Regions from separate parts of the Paenibacillus sp. 2KB_22 genome, predicted to be linked through region 2. Evidence: riboswitches for the same ligand, from Rfam matches in the RefSeq annotation. Region 2 holds a riboswitch; each other region holds the start of a gene.
The links. A riboswitch is a leader RNA that binds a small molecule or an ion and turns the genes downstream of it on or off. The one in region 2 is predicted to bind thiamine pyrophosphate.
Positions count from the first base shown of each region.

Region 1: another riboswitch for thiamine pyrophosphate. It lies ahead of thiC (phosphomethylpyrimidine synthase ThiC); the one in region 2 lies ahead of AB4111_RS12810 (thiamine phosphate synthase).
Region 3: another riboswitch for thiamine pyrophosphate. It lies ahead of AB4111_RS26445 (ABC transporter ATP-binding protein); the one in region 2 lies ahead of AB4111_RS12810 (thiamine phosphate synthase).
Region 4: another riboswitch for thiamine pyrophosphate. It lies ahead of AB4111_RS24760 (ABC transporter substrate-binding protein); the one in region 2 lies ahead of AB4111_RS12810 (thiamine phosphate synthase).

Region 1 is NZ_JBFRHG010000010.1:49,378-57,669, reverse strand. It holds gene AB4111_RS29345 (zinc ribbon domain-containing protein) at 1-503, shown strand, start outside; gene AB4111_RS29340 (hypothetical protein) at 958-1,125, shown strand; gene AB4111_RS29335 (aspartate/glutamate racemase family protein) at 1,302-1,991, shown strand; gene thiC (phosphomethylpyrimidine synthase ThiC) at 2,521-4,305, opposite strand; TPP riboswitch at 4,726-4,839, opposite strand; gene AB4111_RS29325 (IclR family transcriptional regulator) at 4,987-5,730, opposite strand; gene AB4111_RS29320 (alpha/beta hydrolase) at 6,090-7,115, shown strand; gene AB4111_RS29315 (Fe-Mn family superoxide dismutase) at 7,275-8,292, shown strand, end outside.
Region 2 is NZ_JBFRHG010000002.1:421,602-429,893, forward strand. It holds gene AB4111_RS12780 (C40 family peptidase) at 290-790, shown strand; gene AB4111_RS12785 (winged helix-turn-helix domain-containing protein) at 899-1,603, opposite strand; gene AB4111_RS12790 (ThiF family adenylyltransferase) at 1,723-2,778, opposite strand; gene AB4111_RS12795 (thiazole synthase) at 2,775-3,542, opposite strand; gene thiS (sulfur carrier protein ThiS) at 3,545-3,748, opposite strand; gene thiO (glycine oxidase ThiO) at 3,745-4,980, opposite strand; gene AB4111_RS12810 (thiamine phosphate synthase) at 4,995-5,690, opposite strand; TPP riboswitch at 5,884-5,993, opposite strand; gene AB4111_RS12815 (ABC-F family ATP-binding cassette domain-containing protein) at 6,069-7,619, opposite strand; gene AB4111_RS12820 (hypothetical protein) at 7,758-8,292, opposite strand, start outside.
Region 3 is NZ_JBFRHG010000006.1:238,051-246,342, forward strand. It holds gene AB4111_RS26415 (aspartate/glutamate racemase family protein) at 1-163, opposite strand, end outside; gene AB4111_RS26420 (iron-containing alcohol dehydrogenase family protein) at 450-1,592, shown strand; gene AB4111_RS26425 (ABC transporter substrate-binding protein) at 1,589-2,644, shown strand; gene AB4111_RS26430 (ABC transporter permease subunit) at 2,672-3,457, shown strand; gene AB4111_RS26435 (ATP-binding cassette domain-containing protein) at 3,482-4,258, shown strand; gene hisC (histidinol-phosphate transaminase) at 4,283-5,404, shown strand; TPP riboswitch at 5,512-5,614, shown strand; gene AB4111_RS26445 (ABC transporter ATP-binding protein) at 5,792-6,559, shown strand; gene AB4111_RS26450 (ABC transporter permease) at 6,546-7,358, shown strand; gene AB4111_RS26455 (ABC transporter substrate-binding protein) at 7,513-8,292, shown strand, end outside.
Region 4 is NZ_JBFRHG010000005.1:173,599-181,890, reverse strand. It holds gene AB4111_RS24795 (YhgE/Pip domain-containing protein) at 1-530, shown strand, start outside; gene AB4111_RS24790 (TetR family transcriptional regulator) at 686-1,285, shown strand; gene nfsA (oxygen-insensitive NADPH nitroreductase) at 1,278-2,021, shown strand; gene AB4111_RS24780 (TatD family hydrolase) at 2,155-2,961, opposite strand; gene AB4111_RS24775 (ABC transporter ATP-binding protein) at 3,067-3,975, opposite strand; gene AB4111_RS24770 (ABC transporter permease) at 4,062-4,820, opposite strand; gene AB4111_RS24765 (MTH1187 family thiamine-binding protein) at 4,820-5,110, opposite strand; gene AB4111_RS24760 (ABC transporter substrate-binding protein) at 5,330-6,370, opposite strand; TPP riboswitch at 6,591-6,703, opposite strand; gene AB4111_RS24755 (phospholipase D-like domain-containing protein) at 6,991-8,292, shown strand, end outside.

The sequences.
Region 1 (8,292 bases), on a different contig from region 2:
GTCAGGTTACAACAACTCAATCGTTATCTGCCCAGCCCGTTCGTTATGTCACACTCCCAGGCAAACGTCTGGCCGGCATATCCGCCCGCACAACCAATGCCATTGAGATTAGTGGCAAAGGCTGTATTCAGGGACTCTGGAACAATTATTTTGCCTCAGAGCACCTCCCTGCACCCGAAGCTGCCCGCTATGGCTGTTACACAGATTACACCGATGGCATAACCGGAGAGTACACCATACTGGTAGGGCATGAGGTCAGTTCAGAGGAATCATTACCTGAAGGATTGGACGACACTCTGCTCCCGCCTGCAACTTACGCCGTATTCACTTCCAGAAAAGGGCCAATGGCAGAGGTAGTTGGCGAAGCATGGGGAGCCGTGTGGGCATGGGACAAACAAAGTGATCGTACGTTCACCGGGGATTTTGAATTGTATGATGAACGCAGCCTGAATCCCGAAAGTGTACAAGTGGACATATACATCGCTGTTCGTCAAAGTAGATAAAGCCAAGACTATACCACCTCAGACAGGATTAAAGTTTCATCGCATCCTTCTGTATATCATGCAAGCTGCCGAGTTCGATCGGCAGTTTTTTTGATGTTCATCCCATGATACAACCGTCTATAGTACCAAGTTAGTTAGCATGTAACCTACCTATTCAACCAGACAATATGCCTCATAAGCGGGTACCATTGACTTCCTTAAAATTGGGACTATTCACATAACAACCATTGCTATCCTCCCACACAAAACCTTTCAAATCAGGTCCTTTACTCCTGAATTTCCCTAAAACCGTTTACATCTCCCGAATACGGGGTAAAATCACTACAATCCAATTGGAATTACGCCTTAAACTCTTCTATTTCGTCTAACAAGTCACATGTACCTATATGCGCACCTGGCATGGTAACCAGTCGAAATACATAATTCAAAAAAATGTTTCAAAGGAGGAACCAAGATGATCCAAATGCCTATTCAGCAAATGATCCCGTACCATCACCAATATCCGCGCAACACGGCGACCACTGCTCCTAAAAAGGAGAATGAGAACACTCAAGGTCTATCCTTTCATGAAATTTTACAGCAAAAAATGGCGAAGAAAAATGCTTCTCCTTCCCTTAGATAAAATGAAAGCCGGACGATTGCCAGTCCGGTTATGAACCGTCTTTCCGCAGCTTGGCGGGAGGGCGGTTATTGGCGTTGAGCAGCGAACAACTGTACAGTTCTCAGACATGTTTCTATAATGGTTTAAATATCTATGAGATCCATGACACATACGAACTGGAAAAGGGGATTTAGCACATGATCACCATCGGTTGTTTTCACGCTCATTATTCCAACATCGCTTTAATTGAAGAGACGCTTGCTGCTTATGAAGTTGAATTGGTCCATTACGTCGATCCAGGTCTGGATCGTCTTAAACATGACGCTGACTTTTCCGATGTCTTCATCCACGAGAAAGTAGCCCAGACGCTCCGATGGATCGCCGAGTGTCATGCCGATGCCATTCTGGTCACGTGTACCCTGTTTGCGACAGTACTGGAGCAGGAATCCACACAGGTTCCTGTGCCTGTGATCGGCATAGATGATCCGCTATTGCAGGAGATGCGGCGAGTACCGGGAGATTACATCATCGTGTTCACCAACCCGGCAACCATTGAAGGAACGATGGCACGGGTGAATCAGGCGTTACAGCAAGCGGATGAGAATGGGCAGCCACACGTTGCCAAGGCATCTCAGACGGAAGCTGTGTGTATCCCTGGGACGTTTGAGTTGATTATGCGTGGAGATCAGCAAGGGTATCTCGAAGCGGTACGTGAGGGATTACAGCAGATTGCTGAGCAGTATCCGGGTAAAGCGGTAGTGGCAGCCCAACTGTCTATGGCTCCCGCAGCTGCTCAGGTTACAGCAGACACGGGCATTGCGATCCATAGTCCGCTGGCATTGCTTGCGGCGTATTTGGAGAGGAATTTGGGCGTGGCTCGACAGTAGTAGCTGATTTGGAGTGACATATTACAATCACTAAAAACATGTGAAAACCAGTATGTAGGCTCCTTTGCAAAATAAAAATGCTCTCGAACAAGAGCATTTCAAATGGTATAATCACTTTGTACAGCCAATTTGTGGTGGGAAATAGGCTTGCCTCCAGTGGGAGGTGATCCTATGAACTTCTCTTTTAACGACGTAATCGTGTTCGCGATGTTAATTATTGCGCTCCTGACATACATCGATCGTAAAAAGAAGTGACCCGCCACAGGTTGACGGCCTGACGGGTCACTTCATCTGAACTTGCTGCACTCGGAGGAATACCCACCGCAAATGCTGTGCAGGAGTAGCCATTGGCCTGGCTACTCTTATTGGTGTTTACTTACATTCATTTTATTAAACATCTGCTAGACAATCAACCATAATACTGATAAAAAGTATTATGAAGCTGATCAATAAGAGAAAAATACGACATGATAGCAGTATTCTCCCCTTCAAACGATGTCAGACTGCCAAGGTTAAGCTGAACCAGCGCCTAGGACCGTGTCCGATATTCCTCAGCCTTTTCCTGCATGCCCGCTGCTACAGCCTCATTCTCGGACAATCCTTTATCTGCCGCAAAGGCACGAATGTCCTGCGTAATGCGCATGCTGCAGAACTTTGGTCCGCACATCGAGCAGAAATGAGCTTCTTTGGCTCCTTCTGCCGGCAGCGTCTCATCATGGTAGGATAAAGCCCGTTCCGGGTCCAGTGACAGGTTGAACTGGTCTCTCCAGCGGAACTCGAAGCGCGCCTTGGACAATGCATCATCCCGGCGCTGAGCACGCGGATGACCTTTCGCCAGATCGGCAGCATGAGCTGCAATCTTGTAGGCAATAACCCCTTCCCGTACATCATCCTTGTTGGGCAGGCCCAGATGTTCTTTTGGCGTGACGTAACAGAGCATGGACGTGCCAAACCAGCCAATCATAGCCGCACCAATGGCGGACGTAATATGATCGTATCCCGGGGCAATATCGGTCGTTAGCGGCCCAAGTGTGTAGAACGGTGCCTCTTGGCATATCTCCATCTGTAGGTCCACATTCTCTTTGATCTTGTGCATCGGTACATGACCCGGGCCTTCGATCATTACCTGCACATCATGCTTCCACGCGATCTGCGTCAGTTCCCCGAGCGTAGCCAGTTCCGCCATCTGTGCTTCGTCATTGGCATCGTAGATACTGCCTGGACGTAGTCCATCTCCCAGCGAGAACGCCACATCATACCTTTTCATAATCTCGCAGATTTCTTCAAAATGAGTGTACAAAAAATTCTCCTGATGATGTGCCAGGCACCATGCTGCCATAATGGAACCGCCCCGGGACACAATGCCTGTCATGCGCTTGGCGGTCATTGGGATATAACGCAGCAGCACGCCTGCATGAATCGTAAAGTAGTCCACGCCCTGCTCTGCCTGCTCAATGAGCGTGTCACGGTATAATTCCCAGGTCAGCGCTTCAGCCTCGCCATTCACCTTCTCCAGCGCCTGATACAGCGGCACCGTGCCAATCGGCACAGGTGAATTGCGGATGATCCATTCCCGGGTAGTATGAATGTTTTTACCTGTGGACAGATCCATCACGGTATCCGATCCCCAGCGTACCGCCCAAGTCATCTTCTCGACCTCTTCCTCGATGGAAGAGGATACGGCAGAATTACCAATGTTGGCATTGATCTTCACGTGAAAATGACGACCGATCAACATTGGCTCACTCTCTGGATGATTGATGTTGGATGGCAGAATCGCCCGTCCACTCGCCAGCTCCTGCCGTACAAATTCCGGTTCCACGCCCTCACGAATGGCGGCGAACTCCATCTCTGATGTAATGACTCCCTGCCTCGCGTAATGCATCTGGGTCACACAGCGTCCTGGCTGTGCCCGCAGTGGTTTGCCACGTAATCCAGGGTACTCTTCGGTGCTGGCTCTCTTTCCGTCGGGTTTTAGTCCGTTATCCTCCGGTTTAACCGTACGGCCCTGATAAGCTTCAACATCGCCGCGCTCTGTGATCCAACGGGTGCGCAGGGCTGGCAGACCTGCACGGATATCCGCATGAAATGCGGGATCGGTCATGGGGCCGCTCGTATCGTAGACACGCAGCGGTTCGTTATGCTCCACCCCTTGGGGAGTATTCGTGTCATGAAGGGCTATCTCACGTTCCGGTACAGCAATGTCCGACCGTGAGCCCTGAATGTAGACTTTGCGGCTGCCCGGAAAGGGCTGAACCCGTCCGGCCGCTCCTGTTTCTTTTTCCACCTGCTGACCGTTATGTTCCTGTTCCATCGCTTGTTGTCCCGTTTGATTTCCAATACTCATGTTTACTCGTCTCCTCCTCCGTGTTCGTTCGCTTGGTTTGGTTGGTAGCATCATTGCTCGCTTACACACCTATCCCAAATCATGCAGAGCGCAGAGAAGAAAGAGCGATCCTTTACCAGACCAGCGGAGACATTATTCATGTACAGTTAACGACAGAACGGAGGGTACCACAGATCATGAACCTGTGATAGCATCTCTCTTCATCCAAGCCCACTTTCGCAGGTTATTGAAAAAGCAGTCCATGGAATGTGTATTATCTCGCCCGTTCACTGTATATAAAAAAAGCCAGTCCCCTAAGGAACCGACTTTAATGTCCATCACCAATAATGCTCCTGGTTGCAGCTCCATAACGGAGTTCTGCAAGAGTCACACATGTGGTGGTTGTGGTCATATCGCCGATTACTTCCCTACGCTGGTATGATCCAGATCAGGTGCTAAGGGTCCGGAATCTCATGCGATTCCGTCTCAGTCCGGACAATTCGGACTCCCCCAGTAACGTTAAAAGTTGCGGCATACATAAGCCGCCGTTCATATTCAATAAAGCTGGCCCCGCTGGGCCGTCCATTACAGAGTAGCGCAACCGGAACATAAAAACAACCTTTATATTCCAGAACACCAACTCAATTGGAGAAAAACCTTACATCAACATCAGGATAGCATGAGCCCCATCTGCGTAGCAGCTTCCTTTAGCACCGGTGCGTATTCATGCAATGTCTCCTGCGAGAGTCGACTAACAGGCCCTGAGACCGAGAGGGCAGCCGCAATATTGCCTCTACGATCCATAATAGGTACAGATACCGCGGCAGCTCCCGGCTCACGCTCCTCATAACTCGTCGCATATCCGTTATCCCGGATATCTCCCATTTGCGCCAAATACACCGCCGGATCAATAAACACCGGCCATTCCGGCCCGTTCATCAGTTCCTCACGATCCTCATCCGTGGCAAACGCCATCAAGACTTTGCTGGAAGCGCCCACAGACAGCGGAAGTCTAACACCAACGGGAGCGACTCGGCGAATCGCCTGATCACTTTGCACAGCTTGAATCCGTATCCTTTCACTCCCATCACGCAAGTACAGACTTACCGTCTCCCCCAATCGATCTCTCAGTCGCTCCATCGCAGGCAGCAGCAGAATAGCGGGATCATCACTGCGAGACATATGAGCCGACAGCTCCCAGATTCGGATGCCAAGTCGATACTTCTCTGTTGCTGCATCGCGGATTACGAACCCTCGATCCTCCAGTGTAGCCATCAAACGGTGCACTGTACTTTTGTGCAGGCCGATCTGGCTGGCAATCTCGGTGAGCCCCAGATCACTGCGTGTGGTAAAACATAATAATATATCCAGCGCCCGTTCCACAGCCCGGACGGTTAACTTACGATCTTCCATGGCATAATGCCCTCCTCATGTTTCATCACATGAAACTTGGTTACATAAATTATATGAGAAACGGTCTCATCTGTAAACCAAAAAGAGCCAAAATTGAAATAGGCCAACGTGTAAATTTTTCCTTTTTATAAGACTTAATCCCCTGTAATTTACACACTAAGGTAATGTTACCCATATATCTTAAGAACTATATAACAATTGCGTAACAAATGCCCTCAATCAATTGACTTTGACTATATTGGAACATACGATAAAGATATATTACATTAAGATATCGCTCTGAAGCAGGCTCTGAAATAGACGCAATTCTCTTTTCATGTCGTTGTTATCTTCAACCGAACTTCAAAGGAGGGGCATTCATGTATCCAACATCCCAGAGCGAAGCCCCGCTGCAAACAAAAGTGTCCGATATGCCCTCTTCCCTATCACCGAGGCTGATTCGGTTCAAACATATTATCGTAGCGTTGCTGCTCTCCGTTGTATTTTTTCTACTGTTTTGTTTTATTGCACTGCACGGTTACATCGCATGGGTATTATCCAACCCGACTGTAGCGCCTGTCTTCTCCAATCCGATGCAGGCCAAGAACATGAAGTACGAAGACATCACGTTCCCGGCAGCAGACGGTAGCCGGACGATGCAAGGATGGTATATACCTGCTGACAATGCCGCAAGCAAAACGATTATTTTCAGTCACGGCTATGGTGCCAATCGTGAAGAAACATGGGTACCCATGTATGACCTGGCACACTATGCCCATCAACTTGGGTTCAACGTCGTCATGTTCGATTATGGCTTCGCCTCCCAGGTGAACAAAGCTGTAGCCACAGGTGGCAAGGCTGAGTCACAGCAATTGCTGGGTGCCATCCAGTTCGCCAAGCAGCGCGGTGCGCAGGAACTGGTAGTCTGGGGTTTCTCCATGGGTGCCGGTACGGCGCTTCAAACCGGACTGATTACACAAGAAGTGGATGCGATGATTCTGGACAGTACGTTCCTGCTTGAGCCGGATACGCTGTACCACAACATTCATAACCAGATCGATCTCCCGCGTCAGCCTACACTGGAGATCATGAAGCTGTTGTTCCCTGTTCTGAATGGTACCGGATTGCAACAGATTCCATACCAGGAAGTGAAAAAGGAAGATTATCCGTTCCCGATTTTCTTCATACATGGTACGGAAGATGAGAAAGCGCCTTACCCTATTGCAGAACAGCTCGCCGCCAACCAGACCAATCCGTACTCGGATGTATGGATTGTCCAGGATGCGCACCATGAGTTGATCTTCCGGGAGCATCCAAAGGAATATCTGCGCCGTGTCTCGACTTTCCTGAGTCATGTAACGAAAACAAGCAGTGACGATGTTCAAAACACCAATAGTGGAGAATAATCAAATCCTAATCATTCGGATTTTCCGTTGATTTTTGAACCCCTCAGGGGCTCTTTTTTTGCACTCATAGGACAACAGCCCGGCTGAATATACTCTTGGGACGCATGAAGCAACGGTCTACATATGCGATGAAATTCAACTGAAGGAGGTCCATCATATATGAACTGGGATGGATATGGTCACTTGCTGCCTCTGCGGACCTTGGAAGAAATCCGTTTCTGGAAAGAGCAGGAGAAAGAACATACACTCGTCATTCGTGCACTGGTGCCCGATCTGGAGCCCCCATACGTCAAGCTGCTGGAGGAATGGGAGGCTACCTTTGCGAACAGTGAGCGAGTAGCGAATCAGCTGTTAAAACAACTATTACCCGCAACCCATCCACCTGCTCCCTACATGGTTCGTTGTATTGATCAACTTGTGTCGGCTGCTCGGCAGCAATCGAGAGAGTTCATCAAACAGCTGTATGTTCTTCTGGAACAAAGTGCTGCGGTGCAAGCTGTTCCGCTTGCCAAAGTACTTATTCTGCATTTTATCCGCGAATCAGAGTATTTTCTGGGCGTATTGGATACGCTTGGCCAACCTAGCATCATGCGAGAAACAAATTTGGAGCCGTCACTTTTTCTGGAGAATGCACTGCATACGTCAGGGTCAAATAGCATCCATCGCCAAGCTTCAGAAGCTCCAACTTCTCCAGAGGGGAATGTAAACGCACCTGCTGCTTCAGCGCAGATCCAATCCGCAACCGTTCAATCACCTTCTACCGAAACAACACAAGCCATGCCCAGCTCTACAGCAACTCCCGTAAAAGAAAAGCCGGTACCTATTGGAGGACACACACTGCCACCCCTTCCCTATGCGTACAATGCGCTGGAGCCACATATTGATGAACTGACGATGCGTATCCATCATGACAAACACCATCAATCTTATGTGGACGGACTAAATGTAGCAGAGAAGAAACTGGCAGAATCGCGAAAAAAGAATAATTTTGAACTCATCAAGCACTGGGAACGTGAACTCGCCTTTAACGGAGCAGGCCACTACCTGCATACGATCTTCTGGACAATTATGAACCCTGCTGGCGGCGGTAAACCTTCCGGTATGCTCGCAGAGCAGATCAAGCGGGATTTCGGAAGTTATGAAGCGTTCAAGAATCAATTCACGGAAGCTGCGAACA
Region 2 (8,292 bases):
TCCGTATTGTCATCTGAATTATTACGTTTTTGTAACCAGTGATTTCAATAAGAAAATAGGTTCATACACAACAAAGACCCTTGAGATTCAAGGGTCTTTTCTATTTCATCTTTGTTTATCATTCGTCAATGATTAATTTTTTGACATTTTTAATTATATTTTAATAAACATACCCAAACCACTGTGGCGCAAGGGATTACACATCCTTATCCAATTTCTAGGCTGTTACAAAGCTGTTATACTCGCTCTAGCAACTTAACGAAAACGAATTTTGGAGGTACTAACTAACATGAAAACAAACATCTTTGTCCAAAAGGCCGTAACCGTCGGGTTGTGCGCTACACTAGGTTTTGGAGCTGTATTAATGACTAATGCCCCTGTTGCACAGGCAGCAACTGCATCTGTGTCCACAGGTCAACAAATTGTTAACTATGGTAAAAAATTCACTGGAACTCCATATGAATTTGGTGCTTCAACATCAACAACCAGGGTTTTTGACTGCTCTTCCTTTATGAAATATATTTTCAAAAAGTATGGTGTAGACTTGCCGCGTACTTCCGTGAAACAATCCAAAGAAGGTAAAGCTGTGTCCAAAGCTAATCTGCGTGTTGGCGATCTTGTATTCTTCTCCAGCGGTAGCCGTTCTACAGGCTCCAACGTTACTCATGTAGGCGTATATGCAGGTGACGGAAAGATTCTGCATACGTATGGATCTCCAGGCGTAACGATCTCGGATCTGAACTCCGGTACTTGGAAGAGAACTTACGTTAAAGCTCGTCGTGTACTTTAGAACCGTTTATAGTTAATGAGTAAGGGCCGGAGGATATGTTCCGGTCTTTTTCTTTACCCTTTTTTCGTCACACTTTAAACTGGAGATTCATGGAATGCGGTGAAATATCTAATTTTTATCATGAAGCATATAACCGATCCCACGCACAGTATGAATCAGTTTCACACTTCTTCCCTTATCCACCTTAACCCTCAGATGTTTGATGTACACGTCCACAACGTTGGTATCCATGGCATACTCATACCCCCATACTTCCCGTAAAATATCACTCCGGGTACATGCTTCATTCACATGCAACGCCAGAAATTCGAGCAATTCGTACTCTTTTGGCGTTAATGTCAGGTACTCACCCGCACGATTTACCCGCCTTGAACGTAAATTCACTTTGAGATCATGAACTACAATTACTTCTTCACCCTCTTGTGTTGCATTCGCAAAAACACGTAATAAGTTGCGTATTCTGGCTAGCATCACGGTCAAGTGGATGGGCTCCTCCATCACGTCATTAGCTCCGTAATCCAGCCATTCCACGATGAACTGAGGAGATGCATTTGAAGTGATAACCAGTAGAGGTATAACCTGACCTGTATCTATCCATCGTTTCAACTCTAATTTCTGATCCTGATCACGATGTGCATTCCCCTCTTCCCGGTCTACCAGGATGATCAGGCTAATATGCAGCGACGATGGCTCGACGGATTGGTTTAGTTCAGACCACTCCATTCGTTGCACCTCATACCCTTCAGCACATAAAACGTCGTGAATAAGGCTGACCTGCTCTCCTGCTCCAATCAGCAAAATGGCTGTTTTCACTGTTTCTCACCCGGCCTGTCTCTATCCCCGCTGCTCGTAGCAGTGGTTGGTACAGTTAGCATGCCGTAAAATGAAAAAGTCCATTCCCTCAAGGGAACAGACTTTGTTTCTTTCTTGCTTTAACCAAAGTAACGATGAACGAGCGTACGCGCTTCAGCTGTATCTTTTGTTCCGTGTACGAGGACACGTCCATCCTGGAATACGACCATTCTATGGGCTCCTGTTGTAAAAGAAACCAAAAACGGATTGGATTCCACTTTTCCTTCTTGAAGTCTATTCAAACGATCCGCGGTTTGTTGAAGATTCAGATTCATGCGCCGTGCAGGGCGGATCTGAACGGTATCCCTTCCACACAACACATCGGTTTTTTCCAGATTGGACGCAGAAAGATATGGATACGTTGCCGAAGGGCCGCACGAAGGACAGTCTTGCTTTTTCGCACCATCCACATTGATGGATATGTATTCGTTCCTCCACACGTCAAATGACAACAACTTGCGTCTCAATGCATTCGCATTGCCACTAAGCAGCTTCATCGCTTCTGCTGTCTGATTCGCCGTTACCATCTGTACCGCTTGTGGTATGATGCCAGACGTATCACAGGTATCTCCGCCCAGGGGGACTTCACCCAGCAAACAATTTAAACATGGCGTATCTCCAGGCATAAACGTATAGGTGATGCCGTAACTACCCACACATCCACCATAAATCCAGGGAATACGGTGCTTCTGTGCCATATCATTCATGAGTAGTCGGGTATCAAAATTATCCGTTGCATCCATGATCAAGTCTGTGTGCTGAACGAGTTCTTCTAGTTCCTCTACTCTGACATCCAATACTTTTCCTTCCACATGAACCGTGGAATTAATGGCAGATAAACGTTTTTCCGCCGCCATCGCTTTCGGCATCCGCTCTATTGCGTCCTGCTCTACATATAATTGTTGCCGCTGCAAATTACTCCACTCCACATAATCACGATCCACGATCGTTATGTGCCCGACGCCTGAACGAACTAACGTTTCGGCAATTCCTGTTCCGAGTGCACCAGCGCCTACAATTAAGACTTTGCTGTCGCTTAATCTGTCCTGGCCTTCCTTGCCAAGTGGCGCATACCTTTCCTGTCTGGAATACCGGTCGGCCTGCTCGGAGGAAATTGATTGTTGTTGATCTATCATGTATGAACCATTCCTTCCACCGGACTGCTGGCTGCTGCATAACGCTTCACAGGAATCATGCCTGCCTCATATGCCAGTCTACCTGCCTCCACACCCATTCGCATCGCTTTAGCCATATTGACCGGATTTCCTGATCCGGATACCGCTGTATTCAACAATACACCATCTGCCCCAAGTTCCATGGCATAAGCAGCATCTTTTGGAGAGCGCAACCCTGCATCCACAATCACAGGCACAACGGCCTGCTCAATGATAATCTCAAGGTTATACGGATTAATGATGCCTCTACCTGCTCCGATGGGAGAAGCGCCAGGCATTACAGCATGTACGCCAAGCAATTGCAGCCTTTTGGCCAGAATGACATCATCTGAAATATAAGGCAATACCGTGAAGCCCTTTTCAAGCAAAATTTCGCAAGCCTTGTACGTTTCAATCGGATCTGGGAGCAATGTCATTCCATCTCCGATGACTTCGACTTTTATCATATCACAAAGTCCCGAAGCCCGCGCAAGCTCGGCGATCCGCACCGCCTCTTCCGCTGTGGAAGCCCCAGCCGTATTCGGAAGAAGAGTGTATTGGTCCAGATCCAATGTATCTAGGAAATGCTTCTGGTTACGTTCCTCCAGATTCAGACGACGAACAGCAAAGGTTAAAACTTCCGTTCCAGATGCATCCACAGCCTGACTTTGCACTTCAAGATCCGAAAACTTGCCTGTTCCGAGCAACAATCTGGACTCAAACGTATATTTGCCAATGTTCAACATCATCAACCGCCTCCTACAAAATGTACAATCTCGATTCGATCGCCTTCTCTTAATGCCGTTGACTCATGATACTCACGCGTTAAGATATGCCTGTTCAGCTCAACAACTACAGTCTTGACTTGCAGGTCAAATGATTGGAGCAGTTTATCCACACGATTCAATCCGTCATCAATCTCCATCCGTTGACCATTAACAATGATATTCATTGCACTACTCCCTTTCTGTTCAATCGCTCAGGACTCAGCGCCTCAATTCCGAGTTCTTCTGAGCTTTTGCCAGCAAGCAACTCCGCGATAAGCCTGCCTGTTATCGCACTAAGCAAGATACCGTTACGGTAATGCCCAAAGGCAGCGAACAGCCCTGGTATACTCTTGCATGCACCTATATAAGGCAGTCCATCTGGCGTTGCCGGTCTTACGCCTGCCCACGCTCGTATATATTGCGCTTCTTTCAGTCCGGGTACCCAGTGGGTAGCCGCTGTTAGCAGCTTCTGAACACCCTGTACAGTAACGTTCAAATCCGTTCTGCCTGGCAGACTGGTTGCCCCGAGCCAAACTTCGCCATTGGCCTTGGGAACAATATAGATATCCTCTGCATAAACCGTTCTGTCAGGTCTGTACCCTGCATGTTCATCTGAGAACTGAACGGCAGCTATTTCTCCTTTTACCGACCACACAGGTAAGCTCAGATTCACATGTCTCATCAATTCTTCACTCTGTAATCCAGCAGCTATAATGACATGTTTGCATGTTATCTCACCGATCGATGTGCTGATCCCCTGCACACCGTGTTCGTTTGCTCGCACATGTATACCCTGTATGTCCTCCATAAACCGCGCTCCCATGGCTTGAGCAGAATCCGCATATGCCCTAGTTAGATGGACAGGAAGGATTTCACTCTCGTAAGGTCTGTAGTAGGCTCCATATGTATCTCGGTTAAGCCATGATGCCTCTTGTTGCAAAGTGGAACGATCCCACCATACCTCATCAACAGACAAACCGGAATTTCGATTGTTCTTATAGCGGCTTAATTCACTGTATGATCGAAACGGGGTTAGGAATCCATGGCGTTGCAGGCCAACCTCTATCCCACTGAGGGTTTCCATTAGCCCTTGTTGCTCAATAAGTAACTGCCTACTCTGCCTGGCAAGCTTAGCCATTAATGGATGAGCAAAATCCTCACTATCTGCCGCCAGCATTCCAGCAGCTGCGCAAGAAGTGCCTCCCGCAATCGCCGAACGTTCAAGCAACAGTACATCCTGTCCACGGGAAGCAAGCTCATATGCAATGGCACAACCAACAACGCCTCCGCCTACAATAATCGTTTCTGCATGAATCTTATCCGAATTATCAATTACACTTTTGCTTCTTGATTCCGTTTCAGATTTCAGTTGATGACTGAAATGATTCCTGTTCTGACCCGTTACGATCTCTTTCATCCTCTCATCTCCTTTCAGCGGCTCAGACTTCTTGTAGCAAGGATAGCCTGCCTTAATGATGCAGCGGCCTGATCCGGTGAATCGCTCGCCCATACATTCGAGATCACAGCGACTCCTTGTGCTCCTGCAGAGCGAATCGCGTCAATGTTTCCCGGCTCTATGCCCCCAATCGCCATGACAGGAATGGAGACACCTCTGCATACTTCATCAAGAGCATATAATCCTCTTGGTTCAAGATCTGGCTTACTGTTGGTTGAGTAGATATGCCCGAAGAAAAGGTAATCGGCTCCCTGTTCTTCAGCGATTTTTGCCTCATCGATGGAATGAACTGATACACCCAAACGAAGTCGCTGCATTTTACTTATGACAGCAGGGTTGTATTTACGTATCGCATCTTGCCCCCAATGAACACCGCCATAGAGATCATTCTGTGAAGGTAGTTCTGAACCATTGATAACGATGCGACAAGATGGAATACCAACGTTACGCAGACTTTCAGCCCAACCGATCTTGTCTTGCCATGTAAGTTGTTTCTCTCGTATGTGAATATAGTCCACCCATGGCCAAACGTCCTTGGTTGCTTTTACAAAAGATGATCGATCTCCTGCCCCCGTAGATACAACATGCAATTCAAATGATTCGTGAACATGTTCATGAAAAATTGCCGTACCCTCCCTTTCCTTCCAGGCGTGAATACTATGAAAACACAAAAAAAGCCACTCCCGTAGGGGAGTGGCTGCGTATTAATTATATATCCAGATGACTGACTGATGCATACAGTTCATTTCGTGCAATACAGCTAAAGACCTATAGCCGTAACGTTATACACGCAACTGCATGTTTCAATTCGCTAAGCAGACGGTTGAAATCTTTTTGAGTTGCCGTTTGCTCACGTCATTCACTGAAACGCGCTCGCCACTTCCCTACGCTGGTATGATCCAGATCAGGTGCAAAGGGTCCGGAATCGCATTCTTCCATCTCAGCCACATCGTGCGGCCCCCCTAGTGTTCATATGAAGTTGTAGCCTATGTTACCATAGACGGATTTTTTTGTCACCGTCATTTCTGTTAAACATTGTCTTAAATCGTCTAGTTTTTCTCAGACCATTCTTCGACATTCCATGTTTTGGTGACCCAACCCTCGTAGAAATCAGGTTCATGAGATACCAGCAACACCGTTCCCTTGAATTCTTGCAAGGCACGCTGCAACTCCGCTTTGGCTGTGACATCCAGATGGTTTGTCGGCTCATCGAATAAAATCCAGTTGCTTTCACGCATCAAGAGTTTACATAAACGAACCTTGGCTTGTTCTCCACCACTCAGCATGTTAAGCGGGCGAGTAATGTGCTCATTTTTCAACCCGCAGCGAGCGAGATGACCCCGAACCTCATTCTGAGTCAAATGTGAAAACTCATTCCAGACATCCTCGATCGGCGTGATATTTCCAGCACGAACCTCCTGCTCGAAATAGGCCGTTTCGAGATAATCTCCCAAAAAGGTTTTTCCACTCAGTGGAGATATTTTTCCCAGGATGGTTTTCAGCAATGTCGATTTACCCACACCATTACAGCCTACGATGGCAATTTTCTCACCGCGTTCAATCGTCATCGTCATTTTGGGCAGCAAAGGATACGTGTATCCAATTTCAAAATCAATGCCCTCAAAGACCGTTTTGCTGCTCGCGCGGGCATCCTTGAATTTGAACGTTGGTTTAGCCGCTTCATCTGGACGATCAATACGTTCAATCTTGTCCAGCTGTTTCTCCCGGCTCTTCGCACGACCTGAAGTTGAAGCCCGCGCCTTGTTACGCTGAATGAAATCTTCCTGCTTCTTGATGTACTCTTGCTGTTTCTCATATGCATCAATATGCTGGGCTTTATTCATATCAGCCATCTCCAGGAACTTGTTATAGTTCGCTGCATATCTCGTTAATTTGGCAAATTCCAAATGATAAATGACATTTACGACTTCATTCATGAATTCCGTGTCATGGGAGATTAAGAGGAACGCGTGCGGGTAGTCCTTCAGGTAACGTGACAACCATTCAATGTGTTCTACATCCAAATAGTTGGTCGGCTCATCCAGCAAAAGAGCTGTAGGTTTCTCGAGCAAAAGCTTGGCTAGAAGCACCTTGGTACGTTGTCCACCACTTAGAGCTGCGACATCTCGATCAAGACCAATTGCGGACAAACCAAGACCATTGGCCATTTCTTCCACTTTTACGTCAATCAGATAAAAGTCGCCCTGTTCCAGTTGTTCCTGAATATCGCCCATCTCTTCCAGCAACTGCTCCAGCTTATCTGGATCTGCATCTGCCATCTGGTCCGTAATATTCATCATTTCTTTTTCCAATTCAAGCAACGGAAGGAATGCATCCTTAAGGACATCACGAATGGTTTTGCCTGGCGTAAGCTTCGTGTGCTGATCCAGATATCCATAACGGACCTTAGGTGTCCATTCCACTTTTCCACTATCTTTAAGCAATTTACCGGTAAGGATGTTCATTAATGTGGATTTACCCACACCATTGGCACCAACAAGTCCTACTCGCTCTCCGGCAAGTAACCGAAACGATACATTTTTAAATAACGTGCGATCTCCAAAATTGTGACTTACGTTCTCTACTGACAATAAACTCATAAGATGAGGTTGCTCCTATCTATTAGACATTACTTTTGTTATTGTTCCGAAACCCTATTCTAGCACAGGTCCCGTCTTTTCTGAAAGTAATGTAAACAGTTCAGGAACCTCTTACATGATTTTTTCATACAGGCTACCCTAACGATTAGAGCATTTATATTCGAAATAGCCTTGTGCAGCTGCTTGTCTTGCGTCTGTAAACACCTCTTCAGCACGGTAACCATTACCACATGTGGAGGGATAGTAGTACTTGATACCCGTTAAAGGATCTACCCCACCTACGATGGCCGTTTTCTTCACAAGTCTGCCTCCACCGATCGCATAATTGTTGATCTTTTGGTCACCCACACCTATACCTTGGATAAAGGCCATAATCCCTGTATCGTTAATGGAGTTGTACCAATCTTCCTGCGCAATCAGGGGCATCGTAAACGTATAGGAAATACCGTTCTTTCTGGCAAACTCATTATGGCGGTTAATCACATTAGCCAGATCATCCTGTACAGTATTCACAATCCGGCTTCGTCGAACTTGTTCAAATACGCTGGTATTCTGAAGTAAAGGAATCTGTGTGGTTGAAGCCAGTTCTTTTTGAAATCCCTCAATCCATCTCCCTGCGCTTGCGTCGTAGGCATAGACGTAATCGTCCAGTGTAAAGTTAATACTGTTACCG
Region 3 (8,292 bases), on a different contig from region 2:
CTTCAGCTTGATAACGCTCGATTTCTTCAAAATCCACGCTATATAAAATGCATTTGGCTGAATGCAATCCTCCCAATTTATTTTTCACTTCTTCATTAATAATTCGATAATATTCTAACGATGACTCCCAGCTCATTCCACCAATAAGGCCAATCGTTTTCATATACACTCCCCCTTCCATTTAATACATCCCGAAAGCAGTATATAGAAATTCAGTAGATATTGTATCGTATCTATTTCATTAAATAAACCCACCCCAGTAAGAGGAGTAGCGAGTCGAATATTTCTCACTTCCCAGTTCTATTTTTACCTATAGATTCTTTCAATCGAAGTATAGGATGTATTGATTGTTCAGGTTATTGTGGTTGCAGGATCGCAATGCTAGAATCAAAACAAATTAAAAACCAAGTTAAAACGTAAGAATAATAAGCTATAAAGGGAGTGTATCGATGATTACGGTTAAAGCACCCGCAGTATATGTACACGAGGCTAACATACTTGAGCAAAGCGGATCGCGGATTGCACGGCTTGGGCAGCATGTTCTCATCATCGCCGGTGAGTCTGCGTTGAAAGCTGTACAGCCCAACCTTCTGCCTTCACTGGAGGAGCATCAGATCAAGTTCCATGTGCAATTGTATCATGGCGAGGTTACAACAGGTCAGATTGATGCTTTTACGCAGCAAGCTTTCGATCTGGATGTTGATCTGATTATTGGTGTCGGTGGCGGTAAAGTGCTCGATCTGTCCAAAGCAGTTGCTGAGCAAGCCCAATTGCCCATTGTAACGGTACCAACGATTGCCGCAACCTGCGCTGCCTGGTCCGCCTTAACCGTGCTCTATGATGAACAGGGCCAATCAGCAGGCTATCGTCCCCTACGCCGTTCGCCTGATCTCGTTCTGGCTGATCCTCATATTCTGGCGAGTGCACCAAGACGATATTTGGCCGCTGGAATCGGTGACACGCTCGTAAAATGGCATGAGTTCGTCGTTAATCTAAGTGGCAACGCCACCAGCCTCACTCTCCGAAACAGCGTCAGCACTGCCAAGCTTGCGCTCGATATTCTTGAAGCGCACGCCATCGATGTCTATGAATCCACCGATACAACCGGTAGTACGCCTCAGTTCCATGATGTTGCCGATGCCATTATTGTGCTCGCAGGCCTTGTGGGCAGCATTAGCGATGGTTCACTTCATGCCGCGATTGCTCATGGGCTGCATGATAGCCTCACCAAATTACCTGAGACACATGCTTCGCTACATGGAGAAAAGGTAGCCTTTGGACTGTTCACCCAGTGGATTCTTGAAGGCAAAGCAGGGGATGAGCTTCATGAGCTGCTCACTCTGTTACATAAGCTGAATCTGCCAATCACTCTTGCCCAGCTCGGCATACAACAACAGCCTCGGGAAGCTGCTGCGCGCATTGCAGCAGGACTACAGCTGCGGGAAGGCAGTACGGCACATCTCTCCTTCGGAGTTAGCACAGCGCAGGTAACCGAAGCCATTCTTCAGGCAGACCGTATCGGCCAAACATTCATAAAATCCAGTCAGTCCAGTGAAAACAGTACATACACCAAGGAGGTTTCCTCCCTATGATTCGTCCAAACCGCCATTACACTCTCCCCTTAACTGCCTTTCTGAGCGCGCTTCTGTTGTTGGTGATTTCCGGCTGCTCTACCGGAACTGACAATCAGGCCGCCGGTACAGGCACAACACCGACAGCGGCATCAGCCGCTTCCAATAATGACGTCACCATTCGGGTTGGTCAGACCGGATGGGGCAATCTCGAACTGGGGCTGAAAGCAGCCGGACTCAATGACACCCCCTATAAAGTCACTTATAACGTTTTTCAGGGAGGTAACCTGATCCTTGAAGCGATGGCTGCCAATCAACTGGACTTTGGTGTAACCAGTGAAATCCCGCCCATTTTTGCATCTCAGGCTGCCAATGGTGGAAGCTTCAAAATTATTGCAGTGCAACAAGGCAGCACCTTAAATCAGGAGGTCGTTGTTCCCAAAGGTTCATCTATCAAATCGGTTGCCGATCTGAAAGGCAAGAAAGTGGCTTTCGTCAAAAATACAACGGCCCACTATTTCCTGCTCAAAATGCTTGAGGAAGCCGGATTAACCTGGAGTGACATCAGTCCGGTCGAACTTACAACAGCAGATGGACTCAGCGCCCTAATTAGCGGGAAAGTGGACGCCCTTGCCAGTTACGGCAATGCCATCATCTCTGCACATCAGAATGAAGCAACAACGCTCGCTAGCGCCAGAGATATCTTGTCAGGCAGCTTCCTTGTTGCCGCTTCCGATCAGGCCATTGCGAATGAGGAACAGAAAAAGGCCCTTGCCGATTATCTGGAGCGAATCAACAAATTCAATGATTGGGCTCGTGCCAATAAGGACGCATGGGCTCAAATTACAGCAGACAATACTCACCAACCGTTGGAGCAAGCCCTTAAAACCTACACGGATGGAGAAGCACAACGCACAACACGTATTGTTGCCATTTCTGACGAAGCCATCAAGTCCGAACAGGACGTAGCGGATACGTTTCAGCAAGCGGGGATTTTTGACCAGGCAGTCGATGTGAGCACATTCTGGAGTGATGTACTTCAAGATCAGCTTCCAGCTCCAGCTAGCCAATAACGAAAGAAGCAAGGAGGTAGGCATAACGTGCGGTCCAACACCTTTAACCGGGCATGGTTTAACCAATTCATTCCTTTTGTTGTACCACTACTCATTCTGGCTCTATGGCAATGGCTTACTGCATCCGGAGTTGTTGCAGCCAATATTTTGCCCCGTCCCGCTCAGGTACTGGAGGCCTTCATTCGTTTGCTTCGAAACGGTGAGTTATTGAACAATATCAGTATTAGCGCCAAGCGGGCTTTGGGAGGATTCCTCATTGGTGGGGGGCTGGGTTTCCTGCTGGGGGTACTGAACGGCATCTCCTCCCTTGCGGAAAAGATCGCCGATTCCTCGGTGCAGATGATCCGCAATATTCCACATCTGTCCTTGATCCCCCTCGTTATTGTGTGGTTCGGAATCGGAGAAGAAGCCAAATTATTTCTCGTTTCCCTGGGGGTGTTCTTTCCGGTATATCTGAATACGTTCCACGGCATACGTTCGGTCGATCCCGGTCTGATTGAAATGGGCAAAGTATATGGCCTCAGCCGTTGGTCCCTTTATAAGGACATTATCCTGCCTGGTGCATTGCCTTCCATTCTGGTGGGCATTCGCTATGCACTTGGCATCATGTGGCTGACACTCATCGTAGCCGAGACGGTTGCGGCGGATGCCGGGATTGGATACATGGCGATGAACGCGCGGGAATTCATGCAAATGGACGTAATTGTCTTAAGCATTCTGCTATATGCCCTGCTGGGCAAGCTGTCCGATACCATCGCCAAATGGCTGGAACGGCGCTGGCTGCGCTGGAACCCAGCTATATCCCGCAAGTAAAGCCAAAGGAGCGTGAATGAATCCATGAGCACAAGTCAGATCAGCCCCTTTCTTCAAGTGGATGGGGTACAGAAATCATATGATCAGCGCACGATTCTATCCGACATCAACGTCAGTGTAAGAAAAGGGGAGTTTGTAGCTATCGTTGGACGAAGCGGCTGTGGCAAAAGTACGCTGTTACGTCTGATCGCCGGGCTGGAACCCCCCTCTTCCGGAAGCATTATGCTGGGTAACAGAAAGCTTGGCACTACAGCACCTGAGACACGATTTCTGTTTCAGGAAGCCCGGCTGCTGCCTTGGAAATCCGTGCTCGACAATGTACGGCTGGGCATCCCCGACAAGAACAAGGAGGATGCACGCCAGTCGCTTCGCAATGTAGGACTTGAAGAGCGTGAAGGTGACTGGCCAGGAGTATTATCAGGCGGGCAAAAACAACGTGTCGCCTTGGCACGGGCACTCGCGAGTCATCCGCGATTATTGCTGCTGGATGAACCGCTCGGTGCATTGGATGCATTGACCCGTATTGAGATGCAGCGTTTAATCGAACGCTTGTGGGTAGAAGAAGGTCTGACTGTCATTCTGGTCACGCATGATGTCAGTGAGGCGGTGGCGCTGGCTGACAGGGTGCTGTTAATTGAGGACGGTCATATAACGATGGATACCCGAATTACGCTGGAGCGGCCACGCGTTCGGGACAGCGGGTTTGCTCATTTTGAAAATCTGATTCTGAATCGGTTGTTGACTCCTCCACAAGAAACAGCACAGCAGATTGCCCAGAAACAGATATCATTCTCGATCTAATTCTATTGGAAAGAAGGTATGATCATGCAATCCCTTTCACCTGTTCCCTCTCCTCCTGTCAAAGACCTGTTAAATCAAATTCCAGCCTATACACCTGCCAAATCCATGGAACAGATTCGGCGGGAGCTGGGACTGGAAAGTGTAGATCGACTCGCAGCGAACGAGAATCCGTTTGGATCTTCTCCCCTGGCAGCGGAAGCGGTCAGATCGCTCGGCTCCGATCTTTTGGCACAATACCCCGACGGTTCCAGCCAACTGCTGCGTGATAAGCTTGCGGAGCGGCTGGGTGTGCGTACCTCCCAACTGGTATTTGGCAGTGGATCATTCGAGCTCCTGACCCTGACCGCCCAAGCATATCTTAATCCCGGCGAGGAATCACTCATTCCGGTCCCCTCCTTTAATTGGTATAAGGGTGCTACGCTACTGGCAGGCGGGGTCATACATGAAGTACCTTTGGTCAACCATTCGCTGGACCTGGAGGAATTCCGGCAACGGATTAATGCTTCTACCCGAATTATTTGGCTGTGCAATCCGAATAATCCGACCGGAACCATTTTCACGGCAGATGCCCTGCTGGGTTTACTCGAACACGTTCCTTCCCATGTCGTGGTTGTCCTGGACGAAGCGTATTATGAATTCGCGGAAAGTGAAGATTATCCGGATACGGTTAAGCTGCTGGAGCAGTACAATAATCTGATTATTTTACGGACCTTCTCCAAAATATATGGACTTGCCGGCCTACGAATCGGATATGGCATCGGGAATGAAAGCATCATTGAAGGCATTAACCGGGTCAAGCTGCCCATAAGTCTGACAGCCACATCCCAAGCCGCTGCTTCGGCCAGTCTGGACGATCATGAATTTGTCTCTCATTGCCTGGATTACAATCGTCAGGGACGGGAAACGTTAATGCAAACCTTTGATCAGTGGAAATTACCCTATATCCCTTCCGAAACGAATTTCATCATGGTTGATCTGTTGCAGGATAGTGGCCCGATTACCCAAGAATTGTTGAACAGAGGCATCTCTGTCCGCGGCGGTACCGAATTCGGTATGCCTACCTGGCTTCGGATTACGATTGGCACGCCTGAGCAGATTGTCCGTCTGATCGGTCAGCTTGATTCGCTGTTACATTCAAGCGGTTAGAATCCTGGGTTACTTTTCTAACTTACAGTACTCACATTCTTTCCGAGCGCCCCCTTTACATTCCACTTGCATGTGATATATGCTGAACACACAACTGCATATCTTGAACATTGCACTAGGGGAGCCTTACGGCTGAGACGAATCGAATGATTCGGACCCTTTGAACCTGATCTGGATCATACCAGCGGAGGGAAGTGGAGCGGCCTTTCAGTAAGCGGATTTTTTCATGTTGATGATGAAATTTAATGTGAATTGAACTTACAGACCCACTCATTTCTCCGGAAATGGGTGGGTCTTTTTCGCGTTCTGCGGGCAGATCAGAAGAGTGTAATTAAAGATCCCGCAGTTTGAAGTTGAATTTGGAATAACAAGGGGGAACAGAACGAGATGGATAATAACATAACCATTCACAACATGAGCTACGCTTTCCCGGGAAAAAGGGATTCCCCCGTGCTCTCCAATGTGTCGATGCGTGTAGCCAACGGCGAATTCGTCTCGCTCATCGGCTCTAGCGGCTCCGGTAAAAGCACCCTTTTCAAGCTGCTGGCAGGCCTGCTTGAGCCAACCCATGGAACCATAGAAATTCCTTGGGTCTCTGAAGGAAAGCGACTGGGGCAGGTGGCCTACATGCCACAAAAGGACCTCCTGTTATCCTGGCGAACCGTCATGGAGAATTGCATGCTCCCTGCTGAACTTGCTCCAGAGCGGCAGGATAAGGGAAGAATTCGAGCGGATATTCTGGCAGGGCTCGACAGATTTGGCTTATCCGGCTACGCGCATGCTTACCCGGACGAGCTGTCGGGTGGCATGCGCCAGCGTGTCGCGCTGCTTCGTACTTTGCTGACAGGTGGCCAACTCATGCTGCTGGATGAACCATTCGGCGCACTCGATGCCTTAACCAAGCGGGAGATGCATCGCTGGCTGCTGGAGCTCTGGGAAGGCCTGGGCAAAACCGTGTTGTTTATTACGCATGACATTGAAGAGGCCCTGCTGCTCAGTGATCGGATTATCCTGTTAACTCCGGGGCGCCAAGGCCAACAGCTACAGGATTTGATGGTACCTTTGCCACGTCCAAGACATTCGGACATGATCTACGAACCGGCGCTCGTTCAGATGAGACGACGACTGGAGGAACAATTGCATGCGAGAAGGTAACTTGGGAGACTGCATGAAGGATAACGTAAGGCGTTGGCTTGCCCGTTATGGTCTGTTTCTTTGGCTCATGCTCTTGCTGCTTGTCTTCTGGGAGTGGATTGTGCGTATGGGATGGGTGCCCTCCTTCATCATTCCAGCCCCAACGGCGATTGCCAGCTCCCTGTATGAGCATCGCTACCTCCTGCTGGCTACACATCTGCCTGCTACCTTGATGGAGGTTGTCGTTGGTTTTGGCTTGTCCATTGGTGCCGGAATTGCACTTGCAACTGGTATGCATATGAATCGGTCGACTGAAAAAGCGTTATATCCCTTCATCGTAATCAGTCAGACGATCCCGCTGATTGCCCTGTCCCCCGTCTTCATCCTATGGTTTGGCTACACGCTGTGGAGCAAAGTCGCGGTGGTATTCCTAATCGCATTCTTCCCCATTGTGGTGAGTACCTACGATGGCCTTCGCCAAGGCGATCCAGAGCAGCGTGAACTGCTGCTCACCATGGGTGCCAGCAAGTGGGATATTTTTTGCAAACTCCAGGTTCCACTTGCACTTCCCTCTTTTTTCTCGGGGCTAAAGTTGTCTGTGGTGTACTGCGTGGTTGGTGCAACGATTGGCGAATGGCTCGGTGGCAGCAAAGGTCTCGGATACTTCAGCCGCCGCATGTCCAGCAACATGAACACGGACGCGATGTTCGCCGCTATTGTGCTGTTATCCCTGCTCGGGATCGTTTTGTTTGTATTAATTGCCTGGCTGGAGAAACGGTTTGGCACACGCCGTCATGGAGGCAAAAGAAAGACCGGATAATCTTCGAGAGTGAACCCGATTTAATGATAGGAAGTATGATTTCCAAACACTTTTTTCACATATCAGCAGTTATGTTTCAGTCATCACGTTGTCCGTTAACATCCTGCTGTTCATTTCCTACAAACCTTAACCAATGAAATGAGGAACTTCCATTATGAATAACAAACGCATATACTCCCTGCTCCCTATGATGCTCATAATCCTGTTGCTGATTGTTAGCGGATGCAGCCCCGCGGGCACCAGCCAAAATACGCCAACAACAGATTCCGCAACCAACGCACAGCAAACAGATCCGTCTACAACAGAACCAGCATCAGACACCAAAGATAAACTGTCCATCATGCTCGACTGGTACCCGAATGCAGTACATTCCTTCATCTACGTTGCTCAGGAAAAAGGGTACTTTGCAGACCAAGGTCTGGATGTCGAAATTCAGATGCCAGCGGATACTAATGATTCACTCAAACTTGTTGCTGCCGGTAAAATTGATCTGGCCCTAAGCTACCAGCCCCAAATTTTGCTCGCGCGTGGCGAGAACATTCCTGTACGTTCGATTGCTGCTGTTGTTCGGCACCCGCTTGTTCATCTGTTGACCGAAGCCAATGGCAACGTGAGTTCACCCAAAGATCTTGACGGAAAAACTGTCGGTTATTCTTCGATTCCGCTGTATGAAGCGATGGTACGTACGATGATTAGCCACGATGGTGGCAACCCGGATAACATGAATCTGGTCGATGTTGGATTCGATCTGATTCCTTCCCTGGCTTCCGGACAGGCGGATGCGATTATGGGTGGTTTTATTAACCATGAACAATTGATTTTGGAGAAAGAAGGCCATGCCATGAAATCCATTAACCCTGTCGACTATGGCGTACCTGATTATTATGAATTGGTCCTGACCGCAAGTGAAGCTGGCATTCAAGCAAAAAAACAA
Region 4 (8,292 bases), on a different contig from region 2:
ACCTCCAGACAGCGATGGGTATGCTCTCATCTACCTATTCCCGCTTGACTTTGTTTGGCGCGAGAGTCGTCATTAACGTGGGTTCTGCATTGGTCGTTTCCTTGCTGGGATCATCGCTGATCGTGGCACTGGGAGGACAGATTGCACAAGGATTCGTTGCATTCTGGTTGTTCCAGGCGCTCTTCCTGTGCACGTTCATGTTCTTCTCCCAGTTCTTCCTGATCTGCTTCGGACCGGCAGGAAGTCTGTTCAACATCATCTCACTGTCCTTGCAGCTGGTATCTTCCGGTGCTATGGTACCGCGTGAATTGCTGAACAGCTTCTATAGCGGCATTGGGCAGTACCTGCCTGCAACATACGCCGTTCAGGGTATTCTGAGCGTGCAATTGGGAGGCCCAGGAGTTCAGTCTGCTGCAGGATCTATCGTCATTGTACTTTTGGTAGCAGTTGCTTTGTCACTGGTCGTGACGTTGTTGAAAAAACAACGCATGCCAGCTGGTGCACCACGCCCGGTTCAAGCACACAACTAATACAACAGATGCATGTAACGGCTTCAGAGATAGGACAAGCACCCCGATGATTTTCATCGGGGTGCTTGGTGTAATATAATAGACAGATACAGTACCTGACTACAGCCCTTGAGCTGAAGCAGAGGAAATGAACGGACAAGAGGGAGCGGGACGGAATGACGGAACCGGAGTTGGATATCAAAACGAGGATACTGCTTGCAGCCAAGAAGCTTTTTGCACAGCAAGGGTATGACGGGACGAGTGTTCGTCAAATCTGTGATGAGGCGGGTGCGAACGTGTCACTGGTCTCATACCATTTTGGCGGCAAAGAAAAGGTGTTCGAGGCATTATTCGAACATTTCTTCCCCGATCATATGATGAACTCGCTGGCTGAAGAGTCCATGTCCTCGCCTGTGGAAGGTATCCGACGAATTATTGGTGAAGTTGTGAAGTTCACGATGACAGATCGGGAGATGAGCGATATTGTGCAGCTTGAAATTACACTGCGTACACATCGCACAGCTACCGTATTTCGTTTTTTGGACCCCGTATGGACACGTGTGAGGGAACTGCTGCAAGAAGGAAAGGACCAGGGATTATTCCAGATCGAGTCCGTATCTTATGCAATGCTTCAGGTTATGGGTGTGGCTTTGGCACACAAACGGGCCAAGAATTCACGATTTGGCTTTGATTATCAACATATGAATACAGACGAGCTCGCGGAGCAGACAATTGAGTTCGTACTTCGAGGATTGGGAGTGAACCGCCATGAATGAAACCATTGAGTTGATGATGAAACACCGTTCTGTACGAAAATTTAAACCTGACCCGGTAAGTGATGAGCAGCTTGCAGCCATTGTATCGGCAGGGCAGATGGCTTCCTCTTCAAGTAGTGTACAAGCTTATACCGTGATTGCTGTGACTGAATCGGAGCAAAAAGCCAAGCTGGCTGAACTGGCAGGCAATCAGGCCTACGTCAATGAATGTCCGGTGTTTCTCGTATGGTGTGCCGATCTGTACCGGCTGAGTGATGCTGCGAAACGTCATCTTCCTGAGAAGGAATCGTATGCCGATTCGACCGAGAATTTCATGGTAGCCACGATTGATGCTGCACTGGCTTCCCAGAATGCTGCTCTTGCAGCCGAGTCCCTTGGATTCGGAATCGTATATATTGGCGGGCTTCGTACCCGGATAGAAGAAGTCGCTGAGCTGTTGGGATTGCCGCAGGGCGTATATCCAGTGTACGGCATGTGTATTGGTGTTGCAGATCAGGAAACGGGAATTCGGCCACGCCTGCCATTGAAGGCCGTTCTGCATCATAATCGATATAGTGCCGAGCAGAGCCTCCAAGGTGTTGAGCAGTATGATGAGACTACAACCGCGTACATGAAAGAACGGACCAATGGAGAACGAACGACCCCATGGTCCGAACTGATGGCGAAGCGTCTGACTGAGCCGACACGTTTGCAGGTGAGACCGTTCCTGGAAGGCAAGGGATTTTTGAAGCGTTAAGTTGAACGGAAGGTAAAAATTTTGTTCCACTTATATATATGTAGATTAGAAGCCAGTCGGGGTGAAAACGACTGGCTTTTTTGTGTTGTGTGGGCACGGGCAAGTGAGAGTGCTTGCAATTACGTGACTGTAATCAAGTTAAGCCGTAGAAACGCTTTGTATTCTGATAAAAGAGACGGGCGGCCCGTTCGGTTCCCATGCCGGTGATCTCACTCCATGCCTGAATGACTTGTCTGGTCATGGCAGGGTGTGTCATTCGTCCTTGGAACGGCCCTTCGAAGGGCCAAGGTCCGTCGGTCTCGGCCATGACTTGTTCTACTGGATACTGCCGGGCGAGTTCCCGAATCTCTTCTTCATAACGAATATCCGGCGTGAAAGAGATGAAATAACCGTTGTCTGCCATGCGTCTTACCGTTTCGCAGGACCCTTTGAACCAGTGGAAGTGCGCGCGTCGGAAATGATTTTGCTCCAGCAGATCACAGACGATATCCGCATCTTCGTATACGGCATGAAGGACAAGCGGTTTGTTATGCTTTTTCGCGAGTTGGATGAACCGTTCAAGCAGCTCGATATACCCGCTCTGATCGAAGCGCTGTCCTGCCTGCTCAGCCTCCAGACGATTGTAATAGGGAAGGCCGACTTCTCCGATGGCTGTGGCTTGTCCCATATGCTTCTCGATCCATTGGAAGAACAGGTCCATCTCTGCAGCGGATGGCAGTTCCTGTTCCGGATGAAAACCGAAGGCCGGATATATGGTGCGTGGATGTTGATTTGCAAGCTCCAGATTGACCTGGGCAGAGGCCAGATTCATGGATACCGCAATGACCGCTTCAACCTGCTGGGACGGAAATGATAGCAGCATCTCGCGTAGTTCGTCAGGGGTATACTGATCCAAGTGAATATGAGCATCAATTAATGGAGCGAAAGCTTGAGAAAGCATGAGGGAAATCCTCCTTGTGTTCATATATAGTTTAATTATGGTACGTCAGATTTCATATAATGGATCACCCATTAAAGGAAAATAATAACTTAAAAACCCGCGCTATTAGGATAGGCGGGCTTTCTGCTGTTCTTCTCTCATCCACTGTGCAATCTGCCGTTTCCGTTCAAGGAATGCCGATTCCTCCGTAATTTCTTCCCGTCTGGGGCGATCAAAAGGAACATGTACCTCATGCAACACCGTTGCAGGACGGTTGGATAGTACATAGACCCGATCCGCAAGCAGCATTGCTTCTTCGATATTATGGGTGATGAACAGCACCGAGCGGCGGTTCTGTTCCCAGATATCGAGCAGCCAGCGCTGCATGTCACTACGTGTCAGTGCATCCAGCGCGCTGAAGGGTTCGTCCAGCAGCATCAGCTCCTGCGGACTGAGCAGGGCGCGCAGGAATGCAGCACGCTGCTGCATTCCGCCCGACAACATATGCGGATATGCCTGTTCGAATCCGGCAAGACCCACGCTGCTTAACCACTTTCGAGCCTCCGCAAGAGCTTCGGCCCGGGGAGGAGCATCTATAGCTACTTCACCAGCAAGCAGTACATTGTCTTCAATAGTGCGCCAAGGGAAAAGGGCAGGCTGTTGTGGCATATAACTGATCTTGCCGCGTTGGCCTGTAACATCGTGACCGTTCATGAGCACTTGCCCTTCCTGTGGCTTCAGCAAACCACCGATGATATGGAACAGGGTGCTTTTGCCACAGCCGGATGGACCAACGATAGCGACAAACTCACCTTGTTTCACAGTCAGGGACAGGCCGTTTAGAACCGGTAGCCTGCTCCGTCGTTCCCGGAATGATGCATGAACATCCACGACATCCAGTGCAGGTGGAACCGTAGCAGCAGTCGTATTTGTCGGTAGATCAGGATTAGCCGAGTGAAGTTTTTCACCGTGCTTTGGTTCCAATGCGCGTGCTCCCCGTTCAGGCTGGACGTGTTCGTCCTGTTGCTGATTCATATGCTCATCACTTCCTAATATACAGATTACATCATATATTTCTTATCTTCCCATCGTCTCTTGATATGAACAGTTCGACCTTGTCGCTACCGCTTCTGTGGCCGCCAGCGCACGAGAAGCTTCTCCAGTAGGGCAATGAGCAGGAAGAGCAGTAAGCTGAGCGCGACAATAATCATGATCGCCACGAATAAGCGATCTGTTCGATAAGCTGACTTTTGCAGCATCATATAATAACCAATACCCTTGTCTGCACCAATCCATTCGGCGATGATGGCACCCATCACGCTATAGGTAGCGGCGATTTTGATACCAGAGAACACGGATGGCAGGGCATGGGGTAATTCCAGCTTCCAGAAGATATGGTGACGTTTCGCACCAGCCATGCGCATATAGTTCATCATCGCTGCATCTGTACGGGTCAAACCGTCCATAGCCGCCACCGCCACGGGGAAAAAGCAGACTAGTATGATGGTAATCAGCTTGGGCAACAAGCCGAACCCGAACCAGATTAACAGGAGCGGCGCGAGCGCGATGGTCGGGATATTTTGACTAAGAATAAGTAAAGGATACAGGGCTGACTTGAGAAAAGGAACTAAATGCAGCACCATTGCAATCAGTAATCCAACCGCTGTGCCGGCCGCGAATCCGATCAGGGTTAACTGAATGGTTGCGGAGGCATGCATGCCAAGCCGATCAGCCTGGGATGCCGCTTCGCGGGCGATATCGGACGGTGCTGGCAGCATCCATTTCTCGATATGGAACAGGGAGACGGCTCCCTGCCATATCGCTATAAAGAGAATAACCGCCACGAAGGGCGGCCATACACTTTTGAAATAGGCATTCATTAGCGGTACTTCTCCGTCAGGGTATCCATGCTGAAGCCAGTAGGGCTATGGGCAATTTTGATCTGAGAGATGATGCTTGGGCTGCCAGCCTCGACGAGTACTTCGTGCATTTTGCGGACAACCTCCAGCAGTTCCTCCAGTTCCCCCTCCATCGTGGTGTCGAGCGGGTTCACCTGATATTTCAGGCCAGATTGCTGAATAACTTCAATGGCGCGATCTACATAAGGATAAGAGTTCTCGCCATTTGGCGTTTTCGGAATAACCTGAATGCTAAGTAGTGTACTTGCCATGAGAGATCACGGCTCCTTTCGTGATAAATTGCATGAATTGAACCAGGTTTACACTTATCACTCCGATTGCAGCACCCTCTTCCGATCACTGTTATCCCCGGATTTCTTTAATGAAACTTAAAATGGAGGAAATCCGGGGATAAAGGTGAGCGCTTCGCTTCTTCAGATGGGTTCTGCACTCTTCGTTCTTGTGTAAAAAAGTTAAACTTAAGCAATTTTTTATTGGGGTAAAAACGCGTTCGTATATGCTTTGCTCACGTCGACCTGTTCATCCAGCAGCTTTTTGCTAAACATCCAGTCAGTGTAGTTCTGCCATACTTCCTGTTTCTGTTCTCCCCAGCGCGGGGCGTCATCCGTGTACTTCGGACTCAGCCATTTCTGGCTTGCCAGTACCAATTCCTTGTCCAGATCCGGTACGGCCTTGATCAGGATATTCGCTGCTTCTTCGGGATGATCAATTGCGTATTGATATCCTTCCGAAGTAGCCTTCAGGAATGCTTTCACCAGCTCAGGATCGTTCTGAATCGTCTGCTCGTTCGTTACGAGAACAGGCGTGTAGTAATCCAGTGCATCTGAATAATCCTTCACATATAACATGTCGATCGGTTCTCCGCGCAGTTCAGCTTCAATCCCCGTCCAGGCGTAGAAAATCCACGCGAAATCAATATCCCGTTTCACAGCGGTGAAAAAGTCGGCATCACCCATGTTAATGTTTTTCACTTTGGATACGTCGGCGCCTTCGCCTTCCATAATGGATTGCATCACGGCTTCTTCCACTGGGGAACCCCAGCCGCCATAAGTTTTGCCTTCAAAATCTTTCGGTGATTTAATATTCCGATCCGCCGGAGCAGCAAACCCGGATGTATTATGCTGAATAACCGCTGCGATGGAGACGAGTGGAACCCCTTGTGTACGGGCTTGAGTTACACTTTCCTGATAACTTACGCCAAATGGCACTTCATTGGAAGCAACCATCGTATCGGCACCGCCGGCACCTGGTTGAACAATCTCCACGTTCAAGCCTTCGGCCTTATAAAAACCTTGATCTACGGCCGCATACAAGCCGGTATGATTCGTGTTTGGTGTCCAGTCGAGCACCACTTTAACATCCTTGAGGGCTGCGTTGTCACCTTCATTGCTGTTTTCGGTGTTACTGCTGCCGTTTTCTCCTGAAGGTGCAGCTTCTTTGCCACCACATGCAGCCACAGCCACTAGAAGTACGCACAAGAGCAGCAGGCCCATCATTTTACGCCATCTCATCTTCATTTCTCTCCTTCGGTATGTCCGGCCAGTGGCACGGGTACTCCTTGGCTTCATATCCAAGCTTCTTGCATAAATCGACAGATTTATACCAGCTATGATCCGGATAACGTCACTTTTTTTTAGCTCTCTGGCTATATAAAAGAACATTAAAAAAGCGCCCCGTAATCCGGGACGCGTGCAGGCGTTAGAGAGGTGGCGTTCAGCCATAGGGCTGTTCCATTTCGATATACTCCGATTCCTACGCTGGCATGATCCAGATCAGGTCTAAGGGTTAGTATCTTGGTGGGATACACTCTCAGCCGGCCAATTCCGACTCCCCTGGGAAACTATGAAGTTACGGGCATTACTAGGTGTAATTATAGGCCAGCGGGTCGAACGTGTCCAGTCAGGAACTGGATGGGAACGTGGCGAATCATATAAGTAGAGCTGACTGTATGCATAAGCATCGGATTTCGGGTCATAGCCTACTTGCTTCTAAGCCACTTCGGTGATTAGTTTTTGAGCGTTTGGCCTTGAGCGGAGCAGCTTGATTCATTTAAACAACATAATTTAGAGATAAAAGGAGATAGTACTGCTATACAAATAATTACTTTTACATAAAAATGGGGGAGTACCGAATGATCCTAAAAACCATAATCGCAATGATTCTGTGTTATAGTGCCTACGTTTTTTTCACAGCTTACCTTTTATTTTTGGTTCCGTCTCCATCTGCTATTGAAAATACGGATATGCAAAAATCGTTAACAGAAGGAAGTACAACAGATCGCGTAATGCTCCTGGAGGACGGCTTTCAATCGGGTCAGGTGAGAATCCAGACCATTCGAGAGGCGAAAACAAGCATCGACCTGGCCTATTACTCCATTCAAAAAGGAAAAACATCTCAACTCTTTTTTGCTGCGTTATTCGATGCAGCTGATCGGGGTGTTCATGTTCGAATCATTTTAGACGGGATTTTTCACAGCATGCGCGGAGAATTGCGTGATATTCCAGATGCCATTGCAGCTCACCCCAATGTGGAATTAAGATATTATGAACCACTCCACCTATTTATGCCATGGACATGGCATAACCGTCTGCATGACAAGATCCTTCTTGTTGACAACACATATGGCATCATTGGCGGCCAAAATATTGGTGATAAATACATGGCGTTGCAACCCCCAAAAGACTATGTTTTTGATCGGGATGTCCTTGTTTACAATCCAAACGATAATACGAACAGCACGGTTGTTGAAATGAAACAATATATAGATCGGTTATGGAACCATCCATTCACCAAACCAGAAAAACATGCAAAACGTCAGCATCATGCAAAAGGGTTAAAAGAGCTGGCTGAGCTGGCTGAGTTATATAAAACAGCCCAGGCTCAGAGCGATCCTTTTGTTAAAGAGTTGCCAAAGGAATGGGCCCGAGGAGCGCTTCATTCTGACCACGTTGCTTTCATTCATAATCCAATTAAAAGGCTGTATAAAGACCCCATCATGTGGAGAACATTTGTTCATTTCGCCAATCAAGCAAAGTCGAAAGTGTACCTTCAGACGCCATATGCCATTCCTACCAAGAAAATGGAGAAAGCAGTACATCTGTCGATGAATCCAAAAGCAGAATGGGTCATGCTGACGAATTCAATCCAACAGACCCCTAACCCTTTGGCTTTCGCGGGATACTTAAGCTCTAAGGAATGGTTGCTTGATACCAGTCTGGCCATTTATGAATACGAAGGCCCTTATTCCATACACGGCAAATCATTTGTCATGGATGATTACCTCAGCATGGTTGGTTCGTATAATCTTGATCCCAGATCTGCCTTTCTAAATACGGAATCCGCTGTGGTCATTTCCGGTTCTGCATTCGCCAACCAATTAACAGAGGCTATGGATATCAAACGAGCACATAGTACACTTGCGGTTAAAGGTGAG